Regions from separate parts of the Ralstonia sp. 22111 genome, predicted to be linked through region 3. Evidence: predicted binding sites of a transcription regulator. Region 3 holds the regulator's gene; each other region holds the start of a gene.
What was found. Region 3 encodes FliA, which starts transcription of late flagellar genes. Its sites were predicted from a motif close to CTAAAGTTTNNNNNNNNNNNGCCGNTA; they were not measured.
Positions count from the first base shown of each region.

Region 1 (7,904 bases), on a different contig from region 3:
CTGCCCCGAACTGGTGGCAGCAACGCCGTTGATGGTGCCCTGCACATCCAGACCGTTGGTGGCCGTCGGGCTCGCGCCGAAGAGCGATGAAGCCCCCGCGCCTGATACCGACACCGCCGACACCGAGCCGAACTGGCTATCGGTCACGCTCAGCACGCCGCTGGCGTCAGCCGACACCGACGCAGTGACCTTGGCGCTCTGCAGCGTGGTCGATGCGTTGATCTGGCTCTGGATCTGCGCAGCCAGGGTCGCTGCGGTGTAGCTGCCGGCCGCCAACGTCACGTTGACGGACATGCCGCTGATGTTGAACGCGAGCGTGTCATTCACACCCGCCGTGATGGTCGTGTTGGCGGCGGCAGAACCCGTGAGCGTGCCCTGCGTGGCCAACTGCGTCACGTTGACGGCGTAGGTGCCGGCCTGCGTGGAATCCGAAAACGTCGGCACGCTGACGAGCGAATCGGTGGCCGTGCCGGTACCGGCAAACAAGCCCGCCACCTGGCTGGGCGACTTTGCAACCGCTGCCGACAGCTTGGTGTTGTCAACCGACAGCGTGCCGTCGGAATTCATCGTCACACCCACGCTGCCCAGCGACTGGTAATTGCCGTTGCCGACCGCCTGGCCCAGCACGTCGGTAATCTGGTTGATGAGCGTCTTGGTGCTCACATCGCCCGCCAGCGGGCCGTTGTTGGCGCTGTTGGCGGTGTCGATCTTGGTGAGCGAATTCAGTTGCGTGCGCAGCGCGTTGTAGCCGTTCACGAAGTTGGTGACGGCGGTGGTGGTGGCGGTCGGGTCGTTGCCCACCGTCACGTTGGTGCTGCCCGTCTTTGAGAGCGTGAACGATGTGCCGTCCACCACGTTCGACAACGTGTTGGTCGGGCTCTGCACGGCAATGCCGTTGATGGTGGCCAGGGCGTTCTGGCCCGTGGTCACCTCGGTCATGTTCTGCGTGCCGGCCGGGTCTTGCGAGAGCAGCGATTGCAGCGTCGAGTCGCCCGACACCGAAATCTTCATCTCCGAGCTGGAGCCGCCCGCAGTCGACGTCAGCACCAGACGGTACGGGCTGCCGCTGCCGTCGTTCACGATGCTGGCCGACACACCCAGGTTGGCCGAGTTGATCGCGTCACGGATGCCCGCCAGCGTGTTGTTGGAAGAATCGATCGTGATCGAGCCACCCGCCAGATTTCCGTTCTGCGTGAACGTCGAACCGGTGTACTTGCCACCGGAAAACGAGCCGCCCGACACCGAGCCGAACGAGAACGAAATCGTGGTCGATGCGCCGCTGCCGATGGCCGTCGTGGTGGAGGTCTGCCCCTGCGCCGCGAGCACCTGCGATTGCGCAAGCTGCGTGACGTTGACCGCGTAGGAACCCGCAGGCGCCGAGCCCGTCACCGACGCACTCAGCATTGAGCTGTCGTAGCCGCTGGCCTTCATGGCGCTGTAGTTCGACGCACTGGTCAGACTCGACAGCGCCGTCTGGAAGGTCGACAGCGCACTCTTGAGCGAACCAACGGCCGACAGCTGCGTCTGGTACGAGCTTTGCTGCGTCTGCAGTTGCGTCAGCGGCTGGCTTTCCACCTTCATGAGGCTGGACACCAGCGAATTGACATCGATGCTCGTCCCGATACCGGGAATGGAGATCGGCGGAACGTAGCTGCTGGTTGAGGAGGTGGTAGTGGTAGTCGCCATGATCGGGTCCGATAAGCATCTGCGCCGGCGGAAGTCTCTCTACACAACGGCACTGGCCGCAGCTTCTTTAGGGCAGGTTATGCAGGCGCCACCCACGAAAAAGTGGGGTATCCGACAAAAGAAAAAAGGCCGGCGCCCCGAGGAGCGCCGGCCCTTGGCCCAACCGCGAGGCGGCGAGGCTGCATCCAACTTACTGATTAACCCTTCAGCAGGCTCAGGATGCTGTTCGGTGCCGAGTTGGCTTGCGCCAGCATCGCCGTACCCGCTTGCTGCAGGATGTTCTGACGGGTCATGTTCGACGTTTCCGAAGCGTAGTCGGTATCGACCATGGCCGACTTTGCAGCCGACAGGGCGGTGTTCGACGAGGTCAGCGTGTTGATCGTCGAGCTCAGACCGCTTTGCTGTGCACCCAGGTCAGCGCGAGCTGCCTTCAGGCTGGCCAGGTCGGCGTCGATCTTGGCCTGGGCTGCCGTTGCGTTGGCGGTCGAGGTCACGCTCGTGCTCGACAGCGTACCGAAGCTGGCCAGGTTGGCGTTGGTCACGGTAGCGACGTCGGTCGACGAGTTTTGGCCGTATTGGAACGTGGTCGAGGTGACCGAGCCGTCGAACAGCTTGGCGCCGTTGTAGTTGGCGTTGGTCTCGATGTTCTTGTTGGCCGTGGCCAGCTGTTGGTATTCCTTGTCCAGGTTGGCCTGGTCGGTGGTCGACAGACCGCCATTGTTGGCTTCCACAGCCAGTTGGCGCATACGTTGCAGGTTGTTTTCAACCTGGCCCAGGTACGAGTCGGCCGTTTGCAGGTACGACTGTGCGTTGTTGGCGTTCTGGATACCTTGGGTTTGCGAGTTCAGCGTGGTCGTCAGGCTGGAAGCCACAGCGTAAGCAGCGGCATCGTCCTTCGCGCTGTTCACGCGCAGGCCGGTCGACAGACGTTGCAGCGACGTTTGCAGAGCGGACTGCGATTGCGACAGAGCTTGCTGCGTTTGCAGGGACGAGATGTTGGTATTGAGGCTGAGGGACATGACGGCTCCTAAGTTTCCCGATGGTTTGTTGCCCGTGTTTGCTAATTCCGGCTAGGCCGGGCAACGTGACCTGCAACTTGAAGGGGATCAGGTCTGCGTTGTACTCAGGTTATCGGTGGCCTCTGAGGAAAGTTTAGGGTCGCCTTGACAAATTTGTGCGTCGGCGGCGGTTTGGGCTTGCGGGCGCCTGACTTTAGGCACCCCTCCAAAAGAGGCGGTGAGCCTGCTTCTTGGCCTGCAGGCCCTCGGCTATACTCGATCGACCAGTCCATAGGCGCCAGCATCCTTCTCTATATAGAGCGCCACACAGTGCACAGATGGGGAGTTGCAAGCCCGCCGGGTCGGCCCAACAGCCTGCCGGCGGAAAGAAGAGCTCGATGCGAGCCCGCGTTTGACCCGCAACACCCACCATGCTCAATGTCCTGATCGTCGAACCGCACGATATTGCCCGTGTCGGCCTGCGCCAGATCCTCAAGGATTCGCGCCTGGCCCGGCAGATCGAGGCCGTGCCGGACCTGCGCGATGCCAATAACGACCTGCTCGCCCAGCGCGAGTGGGACGTCATGCTCTTTTCGGTGGAATCGGCCACCGGAGACGAATTCCAGACCATCAAGACCGTGCGCCAGCAGCATGCGCGCCTGGCCGTGCTGGCACTGGGCCGCCACCCTGAAGCGCTGCTTGCCGTCCGGGCGCTGAAGGCGGGCGCCGCCGGCTATCTGCCAATGGACGCGAGCCAGCCGCAGTTGCTGGCCGCCGTCAACGCCATCTCCAAGGGCAAGAAATACCTGCCTTCGGATCTTGTGGAAGTCCTGGCCGACAACCTGAACGTCGACTGGGACAAGCCCCGCCACGACATCCTATCCGACCGCGAATTCCAGACGCTGCGCATGCTGGGCTCCGGCCGCACGCTGGGCGAGATTGCCGAGGCACTGCAGATCAGCGTCAAGACGGTCAGCGTGTACCGGGGGCGCGTGCTCTCGAAAATGAAGCTGCGCAACAACGCCGAGCTGACCATGTACGTAGTCAGCAACGGCCTCCAACTCTAGGGTGCCCCGTAAAGCTACTGCGCACCCCGATCTTGGCCTTGCGATGCTCGCCGTACACGTGTACGGCTGCGCTTCTCACGCCAACCTCGGGGCGCTCGCTACGCTTTCCGGGGCACTCGATATTTATAGAAACCGGGGGACGCGCTCGCCGTAGCGGCGCGCGTTCTCGCGCACGAGATCCTGCACCGCCGTCGGCTCCAGTGGCCGCGTGAGCAGATAGCCCTGGAACTCGTCGCAGCCGACTTCCCGCAGGAATTCAAGCTGGCCGGTGGTCTCCACGCCTTCGGCCACGGTCTTCATGCCCATGGCCTGCGCCATCATGATGATGGCCCGCGTGATGGCCGCGCGTTCGGCCACGTGCGGCAGGTCTTGCACGAACGAACGGTCGATCTTCAACGTATCGATCGGGAAGCGGTGCAGGTACGACAGCGATGAATATCCGGTACCGAAATCGTCCAGCGCCAGCGATACGCCCATCGCGCGCAGCTCGGTCAGCAGCGCATGCAATGACGGATCGTCGCGAATCAGGATGCCTTCGGTCATCTCCAGTTCCACCGCGTTACCCGGCAAGCCGCTGGTCGATAGCGCACCACGCACCATCGCACTCAACTGCCCCGAGCTGAACGCCTGGCCCGAAAGGTTGATCGACATGCGCAGGTCTGGCAGCCCGATGCGGCGCCAGCGCGCAAGCTGGTCGCAGGCGGCGCGCAGAATCCAGCGGTCGATCTCGACGATCAGGCCGGTTTCTTCGGCGTCCTGGATGAACTGGCCGGGCATCATGCGGCCGAAATCGGCCGAGTTCCAGCGGATGAGCGCTTCCACGCCGACGATGCGGCCGCTGCGCACATCCACGCGCGGCTGGTAGTCGGCGTAGAACTCGTTGCGGTCGCTCGCACGCCGCAGGCCCGATTCAATGCGGAAGCGGCGCGAGACGCGATCGTCCAGGTCGCTCGTAAAGGTTTGGAAGTTGTTGCGGCCGCGCTCCTTTGCCAGGTACATGGCGGCATCGGCCTTGCGCAGCAGCGTGTTTGGGTCGTCGCCGTCGTGCGGCGCCACGGCAATCCCGATCGACACACCCAGGTACAGCTCCTGCCCCTCGATATGGAACGGCGCGCTGATGGCCGAGAGAATGCGCTCGGCCACGCGCCGCGTGCCCAGGCCATCAAGCGCTTCGAGCATGACGACAAATTCGTCGCCGCCCAGGCGCGCCACGGTGTCGGCTTCGCGCGCGCATGCCTGCAGGCGGGCCGCCACTTCGCGCAACAGCATGTCGCCAAACTGGTGGCCCAGCGTGTCGTTGACGTTCTTGAAACGATCGAGGTCGAGGAACATGACCGAGACGCGCGAGCGGTTACGGCGGGCAATCGCCAAAGCGTGCTCCAGGCGATCTTCCAGCGCGGAGCGGTTCAGCAACCCCGTCAGCGTGTCGTGCGTGGCCAGATGCCGGATGCGCTGCTGCGCTTCGCGGATCTGCGTGATGTCGACAAGCGACACCAGCACCGAATATGGCGTTGCACCGACCTCCGAAGCCCGCGGAGAGGCCGTCATCGAATGACCGCCATCGGCATACAGCGGCGTCCAGTTGCTCGAAACCCACACCGTGCGGCCATCCACGCAGTGCATCCCGAAAATCTGGTTCAGCTGCGGCTGCCCTTCGGCGATCACTTCTTGATCGGGCCAGTCGGCCTCGTGGATGGACGCGTCGAACTCGTCCACCGCGGCGTTGACGACCGTGGGCAGCAAACGCCCCACCAGGGCCTCCACCGGCAAACCCAGCAGCCGCGCGGCGCTCGGATTGGCGTAGGTGACGCGGCGGTCCGACCCACACACGAGGATGCCCTCTGTCAGCGCGTTGACCATCGACAGCAGATCCAGCTTCGGGCAGAAGCCCGGCGGCTCGCCGCGCGCAGGACAGTCGGCCGGCAAGCCATCGGCATCGACAAGCGCCAGGTCAATACGGGTGGAAAAGGGCAAGGAATTCAAGGCGGCTTCCGGCAAAACAATGCAGGTATGCAGGGCCGGACCATGCCGGCCTGTTCTTTCCTTACAACGGCAAGCGCGGGCAAATCTTTCGGACCAACGTCACTTTTGCGGTGCAAGAGGCGAACAGGGGTACCGGTCAGGCGCCCGGGACAACGTTACCCCCACACATAAAGAGCACTAAGAGTCACTTATAAAATCGTGCGGCTTTGCACCACACGTCGCAAACGCCCGAGATAAGCAGGATTGACCGCGTTTCTTGCTGGAATGAGCTGGACAGAGGTGGGGAAGAATGCCATCCGAGAACCCGACTCTGTGCTTTGCGTTGTTTTTTACGGTGTGTTGCGCGACGCGAGCCGGGAAAGCCCACCCCCCCTTAGTCCCCGAGTGATCCCCATGGCCGAAGCCGCTGCCGCCACTACCGCCCCCGCCCCAGCAAAGGGCGGCTCCACCAAGCTGCTGCTGATCATCCTGATCGTGCTCCTGCTCGTCGGCATGGGCGGCGGTGCCGCCTGGTTCTTCCTCGGAGGCGGCAATCACGCCGCATCCGGCCCCGCCGCACCGCCCAAGCCCAAAGAGCCGGTGTTCGTGGCCATGGAAACCCTGACCGTCAACCTGCAGCCCGAAGAAGGCAACGACCGTTACCTGCAGATCGGCATCACGTTCAAGAGCTTTGACAAGCATGCCGAAGAAGAGATCAAGACCTATACGCCCGAGCTGCGCAGCAAGGTCCTGATGCTCCTGGCCAGCAAGACCCCTACCGAGCTGTATCCGGCGGACGGCAAGGTCAAGCTGGCCAAGGAAATCGTTGAACTGTGCGAACACGTCTTCAAGGCTGTCGGCAAGGAATCGCCCGTGGCAGACGTCTTGTTCACCAACTTTGTGATTCAGTGACATGCTCAAGGAAGAGTTTCTTTCCCAGGAGGAAATCGACGCGCTCCTGAAGGGCGTGTCCGATGACGCGGACGACGACCCCGTCGAAGCCGCCGATCCCTCGGGCATACGCTCGTACAACCTGGGCTCGCAGGAGCGCATCGTCCGTGGGCGCATGCCCACGCTGGAAATCATCAACGAGCGGTTCGCGCGCAACTGGCGCATCGGGCTGTTCAACTTCATGCGGCGCAACGCGGAGATCTCCGTCGGGCCGGTGAAGGTGCAGAAGTACAGCGAGTTCATCCGCAACCTGGTGGTGCCGACCTCGCTCAACCTTGTGCACGTCAAGCCGCTGCGCGGCACGGCGCTGTTCGTGTTCGACCCCAACCTGATCTTCCTGGTGGTCGACAACCTGTTCGGTGGCGACGGCCGCTTCCACATGCGCGTGGAAGGCCGGGACTTTACCGATGTGGAGCAGCGCATCATCCAGCGCATGCTGCAGCTCGTGTTCGAGCACTACGCCAAGGCGTGGCAGCCGGTCTACCCGATCGATTTCGAATTCCTGCGCATGGAAATGCACACCGAGTTCGCCAACGTGGCCACGCCCAATGAAGTGGTGGTCACCACCAGCTTCAGCATCGAGCTGGGCAACAACGGCGGCGACGTGCACATCTGCATGCCCTACACGATGATCGAGCCGATCCGCGACCGGCTCACATCGGCCATCCAAGGCGAAGCGCTGGAAGTGGACAAGCGCTGGCTGCGGCTGCTGTCGCAACAGGTGCAGACCGCCGAGGTGGAGCTGATTGCCGACCTCGCCACGGCCAAAGTGCAGGTGTCCGACATCCTGAACATGAAGGTGGGCGACGTCATTCCGCTGGAGCTGGATGACAGCGTGACCGCCAAGGTAGACGGCGTGCCCGTCATGGAATGCAACTACGGCACGTTCAACGGCCAATACGCGCTGCGGGTCAACCGCATGCTGAATATGAGCGGCAGCGACGCTGCCACGGAGTCTGACGATGACAACTGAACCGACCATGAACCCCGAAGCCAACGCCGACGACATCGATGTCGAGATGACGATGGAAGAGGCCATGGCCCTGGAAGCCGCGCAGCGTGCTGCGGCAAACCCGCCGGCCGCTGCGCCCGCCGCCGCCGAATCCAGCCCGGTGTTCAAGCCCCTGACGGCCGACGGCCTGGGCGGTGCCCAGCGCAATGACATCGACATGATCCTGGACATCCCCGTGCAGTTGACGGTGGAGCTGGGCCGCACCAAGGTGCCCATCAAGAACCTGCT
Region 1 is NZ_JBQEPR010000004.1:247,535-255,438, reverse strand. It holds gene fliD (flagellar filament capping protein FliD) at 1-1,686, opposite strand, end outside; gene ACTJK4_RS12970 (flagellin N-terminal helical domain-containing protein) at 1,884-2,705, opposite strand; gene ACTJK4_RS12965 (LuxR C-terminal-related transcriptional regulator) at 3,116-3,751, shown strand; gene ACTJK4_RS12960 (sensor domain-containing protein) at 3,875-5,611, opposite strand; gene fliL (flagellar basal body-associated protein FliL) at 6,128-6,625, shown strand; gene fliM (flagellar motor switch protein FliM) at 6,627-7,637, shown strand; gene fliN (flagellar motor switch protein FliN) at 7,627-7,904, shown strand, end outside.
Region 1: a site for FliA is predicted at 2,816-2,842, ahead of ACTJK4_RS12970 (flagellin N-terminal helical domain-containing protein). Genes of this name have one in related genera too.

Region 2 (7,904 bases), on a different contig from region 3:
ATTTCTGAGCTATCGGGCACGCATGAATGCCGCAACATTGCACGGAAAACTGGACTCGCTGCAGAGCCAGAAAGAAGACGAAGACCTTTATAAAAGAAGGCCTGAGCTTCTCGGCCCGAACACCAAAGAAAATTTGGCAGAAAGCCGCCGAAAAATCGAACAAGACATCGCGGATCTCAAGGCAGATCGCTACCAGAAGGCTATTGATCTGGGGCGGCCCGATAGTGCGGCTTTTCGCTCAGATGAGCACGTACAGAGTGCGTCGTATCTGCGGGGTGCGATCGTGTTGGGTAACCACCTCGTTGCGTTCGAGTCGATGCTTCGTGGCCTCAAGAATGATGACGATCCAACCGAAGCGCAATGGACGACGGCCGAAAACGCTCTGCGCAAGCTAATCGGCCAGCTTCAAGCACGAGACCTCTACGAAATTCCCAAGGAGCGCGGCTTTTGCCTGCCATATGCCTTCCTCCGTGACGACGGTACCTATGGGAACGAGATTTCCTCGTCGTTCCGATTTGCTGACAGCCCGGCCGTCACCTACCAGCTTAACTTCGCGGCAATTCCTGCAGGAACGCCGTCGCCCACATCGTTGATCAACGCAGCGGGCCGCTCCATGGCCGCCTTGGGCGACCGTTCGCCTGCCGGAATGAAAGTGACCCAGCGGCTCGGGCCCCGCCCAGTGAAGATCGGTGCGCTGACTTCCGTACAAGGCGGCATCGTTGTCGAAGCTCAACGACCCGGCCAAAACACGCGTGAGGGATACCACGTCTATGCCGGCAATGCGGGGTGGTCTGGCTCACAGATTTTGCCAACGATCGAGGTGGTGATGGAGTCTGCCAGCCGCAACGCGCATCCCAGGCTGAATGCCGATGCGCCTCCCTATGCCGAAGCGCGGCCAAGGTTCGACGCGCTGCTCAAGAGCATTCGCCTGCGCCCCACGTCTCCGCCGATGCCCGAGCTGGAGCACGTGGTGAAGCAGTAGTGCGCTACAACGGTGTCACGAAACCCAAATCAAAATCTCTCTCGAATCGATGATGTACAGAAAACTCGCCGTAGCCCTCCTCACCACCGCCTGGATGACCACAGGCATCTGTGCCCAGCACACGTCCACCGTGCCGACCTCAGGCAATGCCCCGCAAAGCGGAATCAAGAAGGCCGTGCACGCAAAGAAGCACGGCAAGCGGGGCAAGGTCACCCGCGCGCGCAAGAGTGCCCCGGTGGCTCGCGATGGCGATGCAGAAGTGCTCGCCCAGGTGCTGGGTTCGGATAACAAGAACCCGTTGTGGGGAAAGCCGCAGCAGTAACCAGGCAAATGGCCGCAGCGGATGCGCCAAGGCGCGATCAGCCCCCCGTCCGCTGCTTCTGCAACATCGCCAACTGCGTCGCCAGGTAATTGCTCGTATTCGTCATACTCGCTACCACCTTCGACAGCGCATTGAACTGCGCGTAATACAGCGCCTGCTTGGCATCGAGCTGCTTCTGCATCAGATCGATCTGCTTGCCGAGCGATGTGATGGAGCTGTTGATGGCGTCGCTGGCGTTCTGCACCATGCCGTTGTTCGACAACAAGTTGCCCGACACGGTGTGGAGTTGCGCCGCATAGCCGCGCTGCACGGTGACGGTGCCGCGGTCGCCCAACGCGCCGCCGGTCACTTGCACCGTCAGGCCATCGACGGCCGATCCGCTGGCGCCGTAGAGGTTCTGGCCCGAACCCGTGGCGGCCGCGCCGTTGATGGTGCCCTGCACATCGCGCCCGGCCGTGGCCGTGGGGCTGCCACCGAGCAGCGATGCCGCGCCATTGCCCGACACCGACACCGTCGATACCGAGCCGTATTGCTTGTCGGTGAACGTCAGCACGCCGTTGGCATCGGTGCCGATGGCGACTTCCACCTTGGCTTTCTGCAGGTCGGGCGAGGCGTTGATCTGGCTCTGGATCTGCGTGGCCAGGCTCGACGCGGTGTAGTTGCCTGCCGGGACCTTGATGTTGGTCGTGATGCCGCTGAGCGTGACGGACAGGCTGTCGTTCACGCCGCTCTGGATGGTCGTGTTGGCAGCCGCCGAGCCCTTGAGCGAGCCCTGCGTTGCCAGCTGGGTGACGTTGATGGCGTAGCTGCCGGCCTGCGTGGTCGTCGAGAACGCCGAAACCTTCAGCAATGAATCCGTCGCCGTGCCGGTGCCGGCAAACAGCGCCGCCACCTGGCTGGGCGATTTCTTCAGGGCCGTCGTGAGCTTCGCGTCGTCAATCGACAGCGTGCCTTCCTTGTCCATCGTCACGCCGATACTGCCGAGCGACTGGAACGCACCGTTGCCGATGCCCTGGCCCAGCACGTCGGTCAGCTGGTTGATCATCGCCTTGGTGCTGACGTCGCCGGCCAGCGCGCCGTTGTTGGCGGCATTGGCGGTGTCGAACTTGGTCAACGCGTTGAGCTGGATGCGCAGCGCGTTGTACGCCTTGACGAAGTTGAGTACCGACTGGCTGGCCTGGCCGGCGTCGCTGCCGACCGTGACCGTCGTGCTGCCCGTCTTGGCGAGCGTGAACGAGGTGCCGTCCACCACGTCCGTCAGCGTGTTGGTGGCGCTTTGCACGGCGATGCCGTTGACGGTAGCCATGGCGTTGCGGCCCGTCGCGACCTCGCTCATGTTCTGCGTGCCGGCCGGGTCGTGGCTCAGGAGGGATTGCAGTGCCGGGGCGCCCGAGACGGCAATCTTCATTTCTGAATTCGCGCCGCCTGCGGTGGACGTCAGCACCAGCCGGTACGGCGAATTGCTGCCGTCGTTGACGATGCTGGCCGAGACGCCCACGTTGGCGCTGTTGATGGCATCGCGGATGCCGGCGAGCGTGTTGTTCGACGGGTCGATGGTGATCGAGCCGCCGGCCTGGTTGCCGTTCTGCGTGAAGGTGGCGCCGGTGTATTTGCCGTCGGCAAAGCTGCCGCCCGAGACGCTGCCAAATGAAAAAGTTAGCGTAGTGGGCGTGCCGCTGCCGATGGGCGTCTTGCTCGACGCCTGCCCGGCGGCTGACAGCACCTGCGCCTGCGCAAGCTGCGTCACGTTGACTTGATACGTGCCCGCCGGTGCCGTGTTGGACAGCGAAGCTGTGAGGATCGACGTGTCGTGTCCGCTGGCCTTGTTGCCGGTAAACGTATCCGGGTTATTCAGGGCGGCCATCGCCGTCTGGAAGGTCGCCAGGGCGCTTTTGAGCGAGCCGACCGCCGACAACTGCGTCTGAAACGCCTTCTGCTGCGTCTGCCGCAGCGTCATGCCCTTGCTTTCCGCCTGGATCAGCTTCGTGACAAGGCTGTTGACGTCGATGTTCGTACCGATGCCCGGAACGGAGATCGGCGGAATGTAGTTGTTGCTCGTGGACGAGGTGGCCATGGTCGGACGCGCGCAAACGCTTTCTTCACAATCTCCACAATGTGACGGCAGCGCAGCCCCGTTCTTTAGGGCAAACCCTGCTCGGGCAGCCTTTTTGTCCGGGTTTGCTCAGGAAAGCGAAAGAATTGCCGACGCCACACGACGCAGCGGCCAGCGCCGGCGGTCTCCATCAGGGTGGAGACCGCCGCGCTACGTTAAACCGTCTCGCCTTCCTTGCTCGGATCGACCTGCTTGCCGCGCGCCAGCACCGGCACCAGCGCTGCACCGGTATGGCTGGCCGGCACGCGCGTCAGCGCCTCCGGCCCGCAAGCCGCGACGATCGTGCCGCCCTCATCGCCGCCTTCGGGGCCGAGATCGAGAATCCAGTCCGCCTCGGCAATCACGTCGAGGTCGTGCTCGATCACGATCACGCTGTGGCCGCCGTCCGCCAGGCGATGCAGCACGCGAATCAGCTTGGCCACGTCGGCCATGTGCAGACCGACGGTCGGCTCGTCCAGCACGTACAGCGTGTGGGGCGCCTTCTGGCCGCGGCGCGTCACGTCATCGCGCACCTTCGACAACTCGGTGACGAGCTTGATGCGCTGCGCCTCGCCGCCGGACAGCGTGGGCGAGGGCTGGCCGAGCGTCAGGTAGCCAAGGCCCACGTCCTTCATCAACTGCAGCGGATGGGCGATGCTGTTCATCGCGCCGAAGAACTCGACTGCTTCGTCGATCTCCATGGTCAGCACATCGCCGATGTTCTTGCCGCGCCAGGTGACAGCCAGCGTTTCTGCATTGAAGCGCTGACCGTGGCAGACGTCGCAGCCGACCTTTACGTCAGGCAGGAAGCTCATGGCGATGGTGCGCACGCCCTGGCCTTCACAGGCGGGGCAGCGGCCGTCGCCGGTGTTGAACGAGAAGCGCGAGGCGGTGTAGCCACGCGCGCGGGCTTCAAGCGTGTCGGCAAAGAGCTTGCGGATGGTGTCCCACACGCCGATGTACGTGGCGGGGCAGGAGCGCGGCGTCTTGCCGATCGGCGTCTGGTCGACTTCCAGCACGCGGTCGATGGTTTCCCAGCCGGTGACGCTGTCGCAGCCGTGCCAGTCGTGCTTGACGTCGAGCTTGCGCGGCATCTTCGCCTCAGGCGTCTCAGCCTGCGCGGCCTTGCGTGCGCGGCGGGTTGCCGGCGAAGACAGCACCGAACGGCCGACCGCATCGAGCAGGTTCGTCATCAACACATCGCGCGCCAGCGTCGATTTGCCCGAGCCCGACACGCCCGTAATGGCCACGAGGCGCGACAGCGGCATCGTCGCGGTCACGTTGCGCAGGTTGTGCAGCTTGGCGCCGTGCACAGTGAGCCATTGCTCCGGCACGGCTTGCTTGCCGGCACGCGGCGCAACCACCTGACGGCGCGGCAGCAGCGGATGCTCGATCGGCTGCGACAGGAATCGGCCAGTGAGCGAATCCGGCTGCGCTGCCAGGTCTGCCACGCCGCCTTGCGCGACGAGTGTGCCGCCGCGCTTGCCCGCGCCCGGGCCGATGTCGATGATGTGGTCGGCGCGGCGGATGGTGTCTTCATCGTGCTCGACCACCACCAGCGTGTTGCCTTTGTCGCCCAGTTTGCGCAGCGCGTCGAGCAGGATCTGGTTATCGCGCGGATGCAGGCCGATGGTCGGCTCATCCAGCACGTAGCAGACGCCCTGCAGGTTGCTGCCGAGTTGCGCAGCCAGGCGGATGCGTTGGGCTTCACCGCCCGACAGGCTCGGCGCGGCGCGATCCAGGCTCAGGTAACCCAGGCCAACCTCCTCCAGGAATGACAGGCGGCTGTGAATCTCGGCGACCACGTCGCGGGCGATGTCGGCGTCGCGGCCGGTCAGGTCCAGGCCCTCGACCCAGCGACGCGTCTGGCTGACCGTCCACTGTGCAATGTCGACGATGGGTTTGGCGGCAAAGGTGACAGCGCGCGCCGTGGGGTTCAAGCGCGTGCCGTGGCAATCCGGGCAGGGCAGGTCGGTCATGCCTTCCGGATCGACTTCTTCCGATGGCAGCGTCTGCTCGCGGCCGCGATCGTCGCCGCCGAGCACGGTGTCGTCAAACGCGGCCCGCTGTTCGCGCGTGAGTGCCAATCCGGTACCGACGCAGCTTGGGCACCAGCCGTGCTTGCTGTTGTACGAAAACATGCGCGGATCCAGCTCGGGGTAGCTGGTGCCGCAGGTGGCGCACGCGCGCTTGGTCGAAAACACCTTCACGTTGCCGACGTGCGCCGTGCCGCCGTTGTGCATGGCGTGTTGCAGGCCGTCGAGCGGCGCGAGAACGTGCATGATGCCCTTGCCGTATTCCAGCGCCTGCTCCAGCAACGCACGCAGCGCGGCTTCGTTTTCCGGCGAGACAACGATGTCGCCCACAGGCAGTTCCAGCGTGTGCTCGCGGAAGCGGTCCAGGCGCGGCCATGGGTCGACGCTCAGGAATTCGCCGTCGACGCGCAGATGCGTATAGCCGCGCGCCTTGGCCCATTTGGCCAGGTCGGTGTAGACGCCCTTGCGGTTGACGACCAGCGGCGCGAGCAGGCCGATGTGCTGACCGCGATAATCGCGCATGAGTTGGGCAAAGATCGCCTCCGGCCTTTGCGCCGACACCGGCGTGCCGTCGTGGATGCAGTGCTGCACGCCCAGCTTCACATACAGCAGGCGCAGGAAGTGCCACACCTCGGACGTGGTCGCCACCGTGCTCTTGCGGCCGCCGCGCGACAGGCGCTGCTCGATGGCCACGGTGGGCGGAATACCGTACACGGCATCCACTTCCGGCCGCCCGGCAGGCTGCACGATCGAACGCGCATACGCATTGAGCGATTCAAGATAGCGCCGCTGCCCTTCATGGAAGAGGATGTCGAACGCCAGCGTCGACTTGCCCGAACCCGACACGCCCGTCACCACGTTGAACTTGCCGTGCGGAATATCGACGTTCAGGCCCTTGAGATTGTGCTCGTGTGCGTGGACGATGCGCACGACGTTTTCGCCCTGGACTTCCGCCAGGGCAGCACGCTTGGCGCGGCGCTCAGCCAGGGCGGTTTGCAGCGGCACGCCTTCGATGGCCTCCGGCTGGCCGACGCTGGCTTCGTATTGCTTGAGCGCTGCGCCCGTGTGCGATGCGGCGCAGCCTTTGACCTGCGCAGGCGTGCCGGCGCAGACCAGCAGGCCACCGGCGTCGCCGCCTTCGGGGCCGAGATCGATGATCCAGTCCGCCGCGCGCACCACGTCGAGGTTGTGTTCGATCACGATCAGCGAATGCCCGGCGTCGAGCAGCTTGCCGAACGCGCGCATCAGCTTGGCGATGTCGTCAAAGTGCAGGCCGGTGGTCGGCTCGTCGAACATGAACAGGCGGCCCGCGTTGGCGGGCACGTCCTGCTTCACGCGCTTGCGGGCGGCCGCCTGGGCAGCCTGTGCGGCTTCGGCCAGGAAGCCCGCCAGCTTCAGGCGTTGGGCCTCGCCGCCGGAGAGCGTCGGCACCGGCTGGCCAAGCTTCACGTACTCCAGGCCCACGTCAACGATGGGTTGCAGCACGCGCAGTACGTCGGTGTCATCGGCGAACACGCTGGCGGCTTCGCTCACCGTCAGCTCCAGCACATCGGCCACCGACAATGCACGGCCGGCGCGCGGCAGCTTCACTTCCAGGATTTCGGCGCGATAGCGCGTGCCGTCGCAATCGGGGCAGCGCAGGTAGATGTCGGAGAGGAACTGCATCTCGACGTGCTCGAAGCCCGAGCCGCCGCAGGTCGGGCAACGGCCGTCGCCCGAGTTGAAGCTGAACGTGCCCGCCGTGTAGCCGCGCTGCAGCGCCATCGGCGCCTTGGCGAACAGCTTCCGGATTTCGTCGAACGCGCCAACGTAGCTGGCCGGGTTCGAGCGCGCCGTCTTGCCGATGGGCGATTGGTCGACGAACACCACGTCGCTGATCTGAGCGGCACCGCGCAACGCGCGGAATACGCCGGGCGATTCCGTCGCCTTGCCAAAATGGCGCGCCAGCGCGGGGTGCAGCACATCCTGGATCAACGTCGATTTGCCCGAGCCGGACACGCCGGTCACGCACACCAGGCGCTGCAGCGGAATCTCGACCGTGACATCGCGCAGGTTGTGTTCCGCCGCGCCCTCGAGCACCAGACGCGGCGTGGCGTTATCGACGGCGCGCGCTTGCCAGTCGGTTGCATCAGCCACGCGCCGCTGTCCGGACAGATAAGCGCCCGTGAGCGTATCGGCCTGGCGGATGGCCGCCGGTGTGCCGTCAAAGACGATGTTGCCGCCGCGCTCGCCGGGGCCGGGGCCCATGTCGATCAGGCGGTCTGCGGCCAGCATCACGGAAGGATCGTGCTCGACCACCACCAACGTGTTGCCCGCGTCGCGCAGGCGCTGCATGGCTTGGACGATGCGGTCCAGATCGCGCGGGTGCAGGCCGATGCTGGGTTCGTCCAGCACGAACAGCGTGTTGACGAGCGACGTGCCGAGCGCCGTCGTCAGGTTGATCCGCTGCACTTCGCCGCCAGAGAGGGTGCG
Region 2 is NZ_JBQEPR010000003.1:467,410-475,313, reverse strand. It holds gene ACTJK4_RS11110 (T6SS immunity protein Tli4 family protein) at 1-982, shown strand, start outside; gene ACTJK4_RS11105 (hypothetical protein) at 1,077-1,304, shown strand; gene fliD (flagellar filament capping protein FliD) at 1,342-3,378, opposite strand; gene uvrA (excinuclease ABC subunit UvrA) at 3,573-7,904, opposite strand, start outside.
Region 2: a site for FliA is predicted at 3,421-3,447, ahead of fliD (flagellar filament capping protein FliD). Genes of this name have one in related genera too.

Region 3 (7,904 bases):
CTATTCGGGCCACAAGCTGGCCGGCACGCACGCGCTACGCAGCGGCTTATGCCTGGAAGCGAGCGCGTTCCCGAACCAGGTCAACATGCCCGATGCGGAAACGGTCATGTTCCGCCCGGGCCAGGTCTACCGGCAGCACACCGCATACCGCGTGTCAGTTGCTGAAGAAGCCTGAGCCGCGAGACCTGATCCGCAGACCTAAGCCGAGCTGAGGCACGCGGCCTGGATGTTCAATGCGCAGCTGCAGCCGCGCCGTGCATGACTTCGTGCGAGCCGCGAATGCCGTTGAACCATGCGTTGAGCACCACGGCCACCAGCGTGCCCATCACGATGCCGCTGTGGGTGATCGGGTGCGTCCAGTCAGGAAAGTGGTGGAAGAACGCCGGCGCCAGCGTCGGCATCATGCCAAAGCCGACCGATACGGCGATGATCAACAGGTTGTGGCGCTGTTGCTGGAAGTCGACCATGCCCAGCATGCGGATGCCGGCTGCGGCCACCATCCCGAACATCACGATGCCTGCGCCGCCCAGCACGTATTGCGGCACGGAAGCCACCACGTAAGACAGCTTCGGAAACAGCCCCAGCACGATCAGCAGCAACCCGCCGGCGGCCGCCACATAGCGCGAACGCACGCCCGTGATCGACACCAGCCCGATGTTCTGCGAGAACGACGTATGCGGAAACGTGTTGAACACCCCCGCCACCACCGTCGCCAGACCGTCGGCACGCAGGCCGTTGGTGAGTTCGTTGCGCGAGATGGGCTTGCCCACCACGTGCGACAGCGCGAGGAACATGCCGGTTGATTCCACCAGCGTGATCACGATCACGATGCACATCGAGATGATGGCCGACAGCTCGAACTTCGGCATGCCAAAGTGGAACGGCGTCACCAGCGTCATCAGCGGCGCGGCGCTGGCGTCGGCCAGCGACACCTTGCCAAACGCCGCCGCCACCAGCGTGCCCGTCACGATGCCAAGCAGCACCGCGATATTGCACAGCAGTGCGTTGCCGAACTTGGTGAGCAGCAGGATCGTCACCAGCACGAGCGCTGCAATGGCCAGGCCGAATGGATCGCCGAACGCCGGGTTCGGCACCATGTGCTTCACGCCGTCGACCACCTGCGGAATCATCTGCTGACCGCCCGCGGCCCAGTTGATGCCTACGCTCAGCAGCGAAAAGCCGATCAGCATGATGACCGTGCCCGTCACCACGCGCGGGAACAGGCCCAGCAACCGGCCCATCAGCGGCGCAATGGCAATGCCGAACACACCAGAAACGATGGACGCCCCGAAAATGCCGGGCAGCCCCATGCCGGGCTCCACGCCAATGGCGATCATCGGTGCCACCGCAGCAAATGTGACACCCATCATCACCGGCAGACGGATCCCGAAGATCAGGAAACCGAGCGATTGGATGAGCGTGCCGATCCCAGCCGCAAACAGGTCGCAATTGACCAGATACGAGAGATCGCTCTTCGACAGGCCGAGCGCATTGCCGACAATCAGCGGCACGGCAATCGCCCCGGCGTACATCACCAACAGGTGTTGCAGGCCAAGTGCGAACAGACGGGGCAGCGGCAGAAACTCGTTGACGGGATCGGCAACGGTGTCGGCGATTGTCGACGAAGAAGGCGAGGGTTGGCCGGGGGATTGGCGCATTGTCTGTCTCCTGGGGCCGCTCTCGTGTCAATGCCGGGAGCGTGCTTTAGGCGGATGGGGCGGATTCCATCCGCCGGCATTCATGCGGCGTGATGCCGCGTATTTGCCGGAATCTTGGAGGGGCGCCATTTTTCTGTCAACAATTCCATACGTTTTTTGTGTACATATTTTGCGTTCTTAAACGTATGTGCGTCGTCATCCACCTCTTCACACCACGCGTGCCCGCGTGAACGACGCGCCAAAGAAAAAGCGCGGCCGCGACATGAGTCGCTGGCCGCGCAGTAGAAATACCTGGCAGGTAAAGCTGGAACCGGGAGCCGCCAACAAACCCAGTGAAGCAGAAGGTCTTGTCAGTGGCGCTCAGCAGACCTCAGTTCAGGTCGGCGTCGGCAGCCATGCGCGATCACGCAGGCGCGAGCGGATGCGGGCGATGGCCTGGCTGTGGATCTGGCACACGCGCGATTCCGACACGCCCATCACGGCGCCGATTTCGCGCAGGTTCAGATCCTGCTCGTAGTAGAGGCTCATCATGAGCTTTTCGCGCTCGGGCAGTGCCTCGATGGCAGCGACAACCGATTCGCGCAGGTCGTGGTCCAGCAGTTGGTCCAGCGGCGTGGCGTCGTTCTCGGGCGCGCGGTTCTCGATGAAGGCGTCGGCGTCTTCGCGGTCGAAATCTTCGTAATACAGCAGCTGGCTGCCTTGCAGGTCGACCAGTTGCTTCTGGTATTCGGCCAGCGACATGCCCAGCGCCGCGGCAATCTCGGTTTCCGTGGGCGCGCGGCCCTTCTGCTGCTGCAGCTTCTGGATCGCCTGCTCGATCGTGCGTGCGTTGCGGCGCAGGCCGCGCGGCAGCCAGTCCGAGCCGCGCAGTTCGTCCAGGATCGCGCCGCGAATACGCTGGGCCGCGTAGAACTCGAACTGCACGCCCTGCGTTTCCTCATAGCGCGACAGCGCATCGAGCAAGCCCATCATGCCAGCCTGGATCAGGTCGTCCAGCTCAACGCTGGCCGGCAACTTGACCATCATCTGGTTGGCAATGCGGCGCACCAGTGGTGCGTACGTGGCCATCTCGTCGGACTTGGTCTTGCGACCGGTTGCGGTGTACATATCCATGCCTGCCTTTGACGCTTCGTTCATGCTGCGCCTCAATAAACCAATTCGGCCGCGCGTGCGGTGGCGCCAAGCGTCGGAGTCGCTGTCGACATTGACGTTGCTTGCGCCGATTCATCTGCCGGCTGTGCCGGTGCCCGCGCCGACATGACCACCCGCGACGGCGCATTGCCATCACCGGCTTGGGCCTCGGCGCTGGCCCAGCTCAACATTTCTTCGGCAAGCTGGCGGAAGGCCATGGCCGAAGGCGATGCGGGAAACGCGCTCGCCACGGGCTTGCCGAGCGAGAGCGCAAGTTCTACGTGCCGGTCCTCCGGGAGGTAGCCGGCGAAATCGATACGGGTGTTCAGGTACTGGCCCACGGTGTTGGCCAGGTTGCCGAACACGCGCACGGCGGAATCCACCGAATGCGCGCCGCACACCACGGTGCGGATGCCAGCGCTGCCTTGCAGCACGGCGGTTTTCTTGAGCAGCGTGTACGCGCTCTTGATGCCTTCCGGACCATCGGAGAAGGTCAGCAGCACGTCGTCGCAGGCTTCGGCCACGGTGCTCAGCGCCCGGGTGCCGAAATGCGCGGCCACGAGCGTCACATCCGCCGTCTCGTCGTACTGCTCGAGCACGCCGGGCATGGCGAGCATGGTCTGGGCGTTCACCACGGCCGTGTCGCGGCCCATGGCGGACAGCGCGATGCGCAGGTTGTCGACAAAGTCATCGACCTGCTCTTCCGCACCGATCACCAGCACACGGCGGGCAGCAGCATGACCGAGCATGCGCCGCAGCCCTGCGGCTTGATCCTTGGCGAATGGCGTCGTCATGGTCGCCCCCTTGTCAGGCGAAATCGAAAGCGGCCAGGCCAGGTTCGCGGTTACCTGAGTTACGCAACACCGCGCCTTGCGCCACCAGCAACGATTCATCCGAATCCAGCGTGAACGACGACTGCTCCGCACCGGCCCGGAACGAGCGATGGATCAGCAGCTTCTTGTTCGGCACCGCAATGTCCTCCGGCACACGCTGGCCGTACGACACGTAGTGCAGCGGCAGGCGGCGGCGGATCATCACGTCCATCGCGTGGCCAACCGAGGCAGCCTCGTCGATCTTGGTCAGGATGCAGCCGGCGAGGTTGGCGTCGCGGTAGGCACCCACCACTTCATCGAGCGTCTTGCCGTTGCTGGCAGCGTTGAGCAGCAGCAGGCGCTTGATCGACGGGCCCACGGCATGCAGCATCGCCATCTGCTCGGACACGGCGCGGTCGCGCTGGCTCATGCCGATGGTGTCGATCAGCACGACGTGCTTCTCGCGCAGGTCGTTCAGCGCCAGGCTCAGGTCTTGCGCGTCTTTCACGGCATGCACCGAGACGCCCAGGATCTTGCCGTAGATGCGCAGTTGTTCATGGCCGCCGATCCGGTAGCTGTCGGTCGACAGCAGCGCCACGCGCGATGCGCCATGGCGCAGCACGAAGCGCGCGGCCAGCTTGGCGGTCGTGGTGGTCTTGCCCACGCCGGTCGGGCCCATCAGGGCAAACACGCCGCCCTGGTCGAGCAGGCTGTTTTCATCCGACACGGTGCTCAGGTTCTTTTCAATCGCGCGCTGCACGAAGTCCAGCGCCCCCTCATACGAGTCGTGCTGCGGCATGTTCTCCAGCACGTAGCGCGTGAGCTGTGCCGAGAACCCTGCGTTGAGCATGGTCTGGAACAGGCGCGTACGCACCGGGTCGCCCAGCTTCACGCCCAGCGAGGCCAAGCTCGACATGGCGTCGTTCAGGGTGCTCTTGAGCGTTTCGATCTCGCCGACCATGCGGCGGGTCATCACGTCGGTCTCGGCACGGATGCTTTCCTTCACGTCGGCCTGGATGGCCGAACGCTGCAGGCTCACGTCATCACGCGGGGCTTCGGGCTTGGCCATCGTGTCCTCCACGCGGACGAAAATGTCGGAAGCCTTGTCTGCGTCGGCTTGCGCCTCGATGCGCGCCTTCACGGGCGCTTCGGCCTTCTGTTGTTCGGCGCGAAGGTTACGGGCCTGGGCTTCCACGCGCTCGGCAAAGCTGCGCAGCGAAACCGGGCGGTCATCCTGCTCGCGTGCCTGTTCACGTGCCTGCTCGCGACGTGCGGCAAAGCGGGCGATCGATTCCACCTCCGGCTCGTCGTCTTCCACCGTGGTGCGGCGCGCGATGAACTGGGCGGTGCTGGCCATGGCCTGCGCTGCGGATTGGGCAACCTCGGCATTGGCACGGTCCAGCGACAGGCCGGCCAGCATGCGGGTGGATGCCGCCAGAGCATCTTCTTCCCCGAACGCCACGTCGTCGTCCACGCGCGTTTGCAGCGTGCGGCCGGCCGGCTTGGCTGCCGGAGCGACTTGAGCGACCGGGGCTGCCGGTGCGTCTTCCTGTGCAGGGGCGCGGCGCGAAGCGATGAAGCGGTTGCGCAGACGGGCCAGCGCGTTGGGCGCCGGCGTCTCGGCCTGCGGGGCTTCTTCAGCAGGTGCCTGAGCGGCGGCCACGGCTGCAGTTGCAGCGGCAATCGGTGCCGGCTCGGGAATCGGGGCCGGTGCCATCGGGCGGCGCTGCGCCGTCTTGGGTGCCGACGATTGCGTGTCGACCAGCGCATCCACGTGCGAGTCGCATGCCGCGATGATCTCGATGCCACCCGGAATGGCGCGGTTCGACAGGATCAGAGCGCCATCGCCCAGTTGGTCGCGGACTTTGCGCAAGACGTCACGCGACGTCAGTCCGGTAAATCGATGCATTTTCATGCGCGGCCTCCAAGCATGGCGACAACCTTAATCGTTCGGTGATCTGGAATTTCTGCGTGCGACAGCACGCGCAGGCTCGGTGCGGCACGCTTGAACAGGCGTGCAAGCATCGGGCGCAGTGCGGGCGGTACGAGCAGGACGCCCGTCTGACCCATCTGTTCGTGTTGCCGCGACGAGTCCGCAGCCGCTTGCATGAGCGAGTCAGCCAGTTGCGGTTCGATCGGGCCGGCGTTCGAGCCAACGACGCTTTGCAGCAAGATGTTCTCCAGATTCGGGTCAAGCGTGACGACCTGCATTTCGGTCTTGTTCGGGAAGAGCTGCTGGGCAATCGCCCGGCCCAGCGCCACACGCACGGCGGCGGTGAGTTCGGCGGGGTCTTGCGTCCTGCCTCCGTGTTCCGCCAGCGTCTCGACGATGGTGCGGATGTCGCGGATATGCAGGCCTTCGTCCAGCAGGTTCTGCAGCACCTTCTGCACGGTCGCGACGGGCAACAGCTTCGGCACAACGTCTTCGACCAGCTTCGGTGCTTCCTTGCCCAAATGATCGAGCAATTGCTGGACTTCCAAACGGCCGAGAAGCTCGGTGCTATGGGTGTAAATCAACTGATTGACGTGGGTGGCGATGACGGTGCTGCAATCGACCACGGTGTAGCCCTCGGCCTGCGCGCGATCGCGCACATCGGCGTTGATCCACATGGCCGGCAGGCCAAAGGTCGGGTCCACGGTGGGCGTGCCGGGCAGTTGCGTGCCCAGGCGACCACCCAGGCCGCCCATGCCACCATGGCCGCCCAGGCCGTCCTGGCCACCCGGGTTGATGGCGAGGAACTTGCCCTGCTGCACCTCGCCGTGGCCGATTTCCACGCCCTTGAGCGTGATGCGGTACGACGACGGGCCCAGCTCCAGGTTGTCGCGGATATGCACCACCGGCGCCAGGAAGCCCATGTCCTGCGTGAACTTCTTGCGGATGCCCTTGATGCGGCGCAGCAGCTCGCCATCCTGGCTCTTGTCGACCAGCGGGATCAGGCGGTAGCCGATTTCCAGGCCCAGCACGTCGACCCACGACACGTCGTCCCAGCTCGCCTCGGGCGTATCCACCGGGGCAATGGCCTGCAGCACGGGTTCGACCTCGGGCACTTCGCGCTTCTTCTTCAGGTACCAGCCCAGATAACCCAGACCGCCGCCAAACAGCACGAACGGGATGTGCGGCATGCCCGGCACCAGGCCCAGCAGGCCCAGCACGCCGGCGGTGGTCATCAGCACCATCGGCATGGCAAACAGCTCGCTCGACAGTTGCTGGCCGACGTCCTTGTCGGTGGAGACGCGGCTGACCATGATGCCCGCCGCGGTGGAGATCACCAGCGCGGGAATCTGCGCGACCAGGCCGTCGCCGATGGTCAGCAGCGTGTAGTTGGTGGCGGCGTGGCCCACGTCCATGCCGTGCTGGAGCACGCCCACGGCCAGGCCGCCGATGATGTTGATCAGCAGGATAGCGATACCCGCCACCGAATCCCCGCGCACGAACTTGCTGGCACCGTCCATGGAGCCGAAGAATTCGGCTTCCTGGGCGATCTCCGTGCGGCGCCTGCGGGCTTCGTCTTCGCGGATCAGGCCGGCGTTCAGGTCGGCGTCAATCGCCATCTGCTTGCCGGGCATCGCATCCAGGGTGAAGCGCGCGCTGACCTCGGCAATACGGCCCGCGCCCTTGCTGATCACCATGAAGTTGATGATCACCAGGATGATGAACAGCACGATGCCGACGGTGTAGTTGCCGCCCACCAGGAAGTGGCCGAAGGCTTCGATCACCTTGCCGGCGGCGTCGGGGCCGGTGTGGCCTTCCATCAGCACCACGCGCGTGGACGCCACGTTCAGCGACAGCCGCATCAGCGTGGTGATCAGCAAGATGCTCGGAAACGACGAGAAATCCAGCGGCTTGAGCGTGTGCATGCTGATCAGCAGGACGATGATCGACAGCGCGATGTTGAACGTGAACAGCAGATCGAGGATGAATGGCGGCAATGGCAGCACCATCATCGCCAGGATCAGGATGATGAGTACCGGGCCCGCGGCGGAGCGGTAGTCGCCCTTGCGCAGGATGTCGGTGACTCGGAGCAGTGCGGCGTTCATTGGCGGGTCGTGCAGCGGGGGGCTTTTCGATGGATGCCATCTTGCCGGGGGAACCGCCAAATCGAACACGTGAGAAAGCCGCCCAAAAGGCGGCTTTTCTTTGAAATACCCTCCCACCGGGGGGTGCGGAAGCGGCCAATGGCGCCGTCTGGCCCAAACTGCGCGCCAAGCGAGCCATCCCCGAGCCTCAAACAGCCGTTCACCGAGCTAAAAGTGTCGAGCACGAGGCTTTTTGCTCGGCAGCCCGAGCTCTGAACTCGATGCT
Region 3 is NZ_JBQEPR010000007.1:30,810-38,713, forward strand. It holds gene ACTJK4_RS17835 (aldose epimerase family protein) at 1-175, shown strand, start outside; gene ACTJK4_RS17840 (nucleobase:cation symporter-2 family protein) at 231-1,658, opposite strand; gene ACTJK4_RS17845 (RNA polymerase sigma factor FliA) at 2,034-2,795, opposite strand; gene ACTJK4_RS17850 (MinD/ParA family ATP-binding protein) at 2,804-3,583, opposite strand; gene flhF (flagellar biosynthesis protein FlhF) at 3,597-5,516, opposite strand; gene flhA (flagellar biosynthesis protein FlhA) at 5,513-7,639, opposite strand.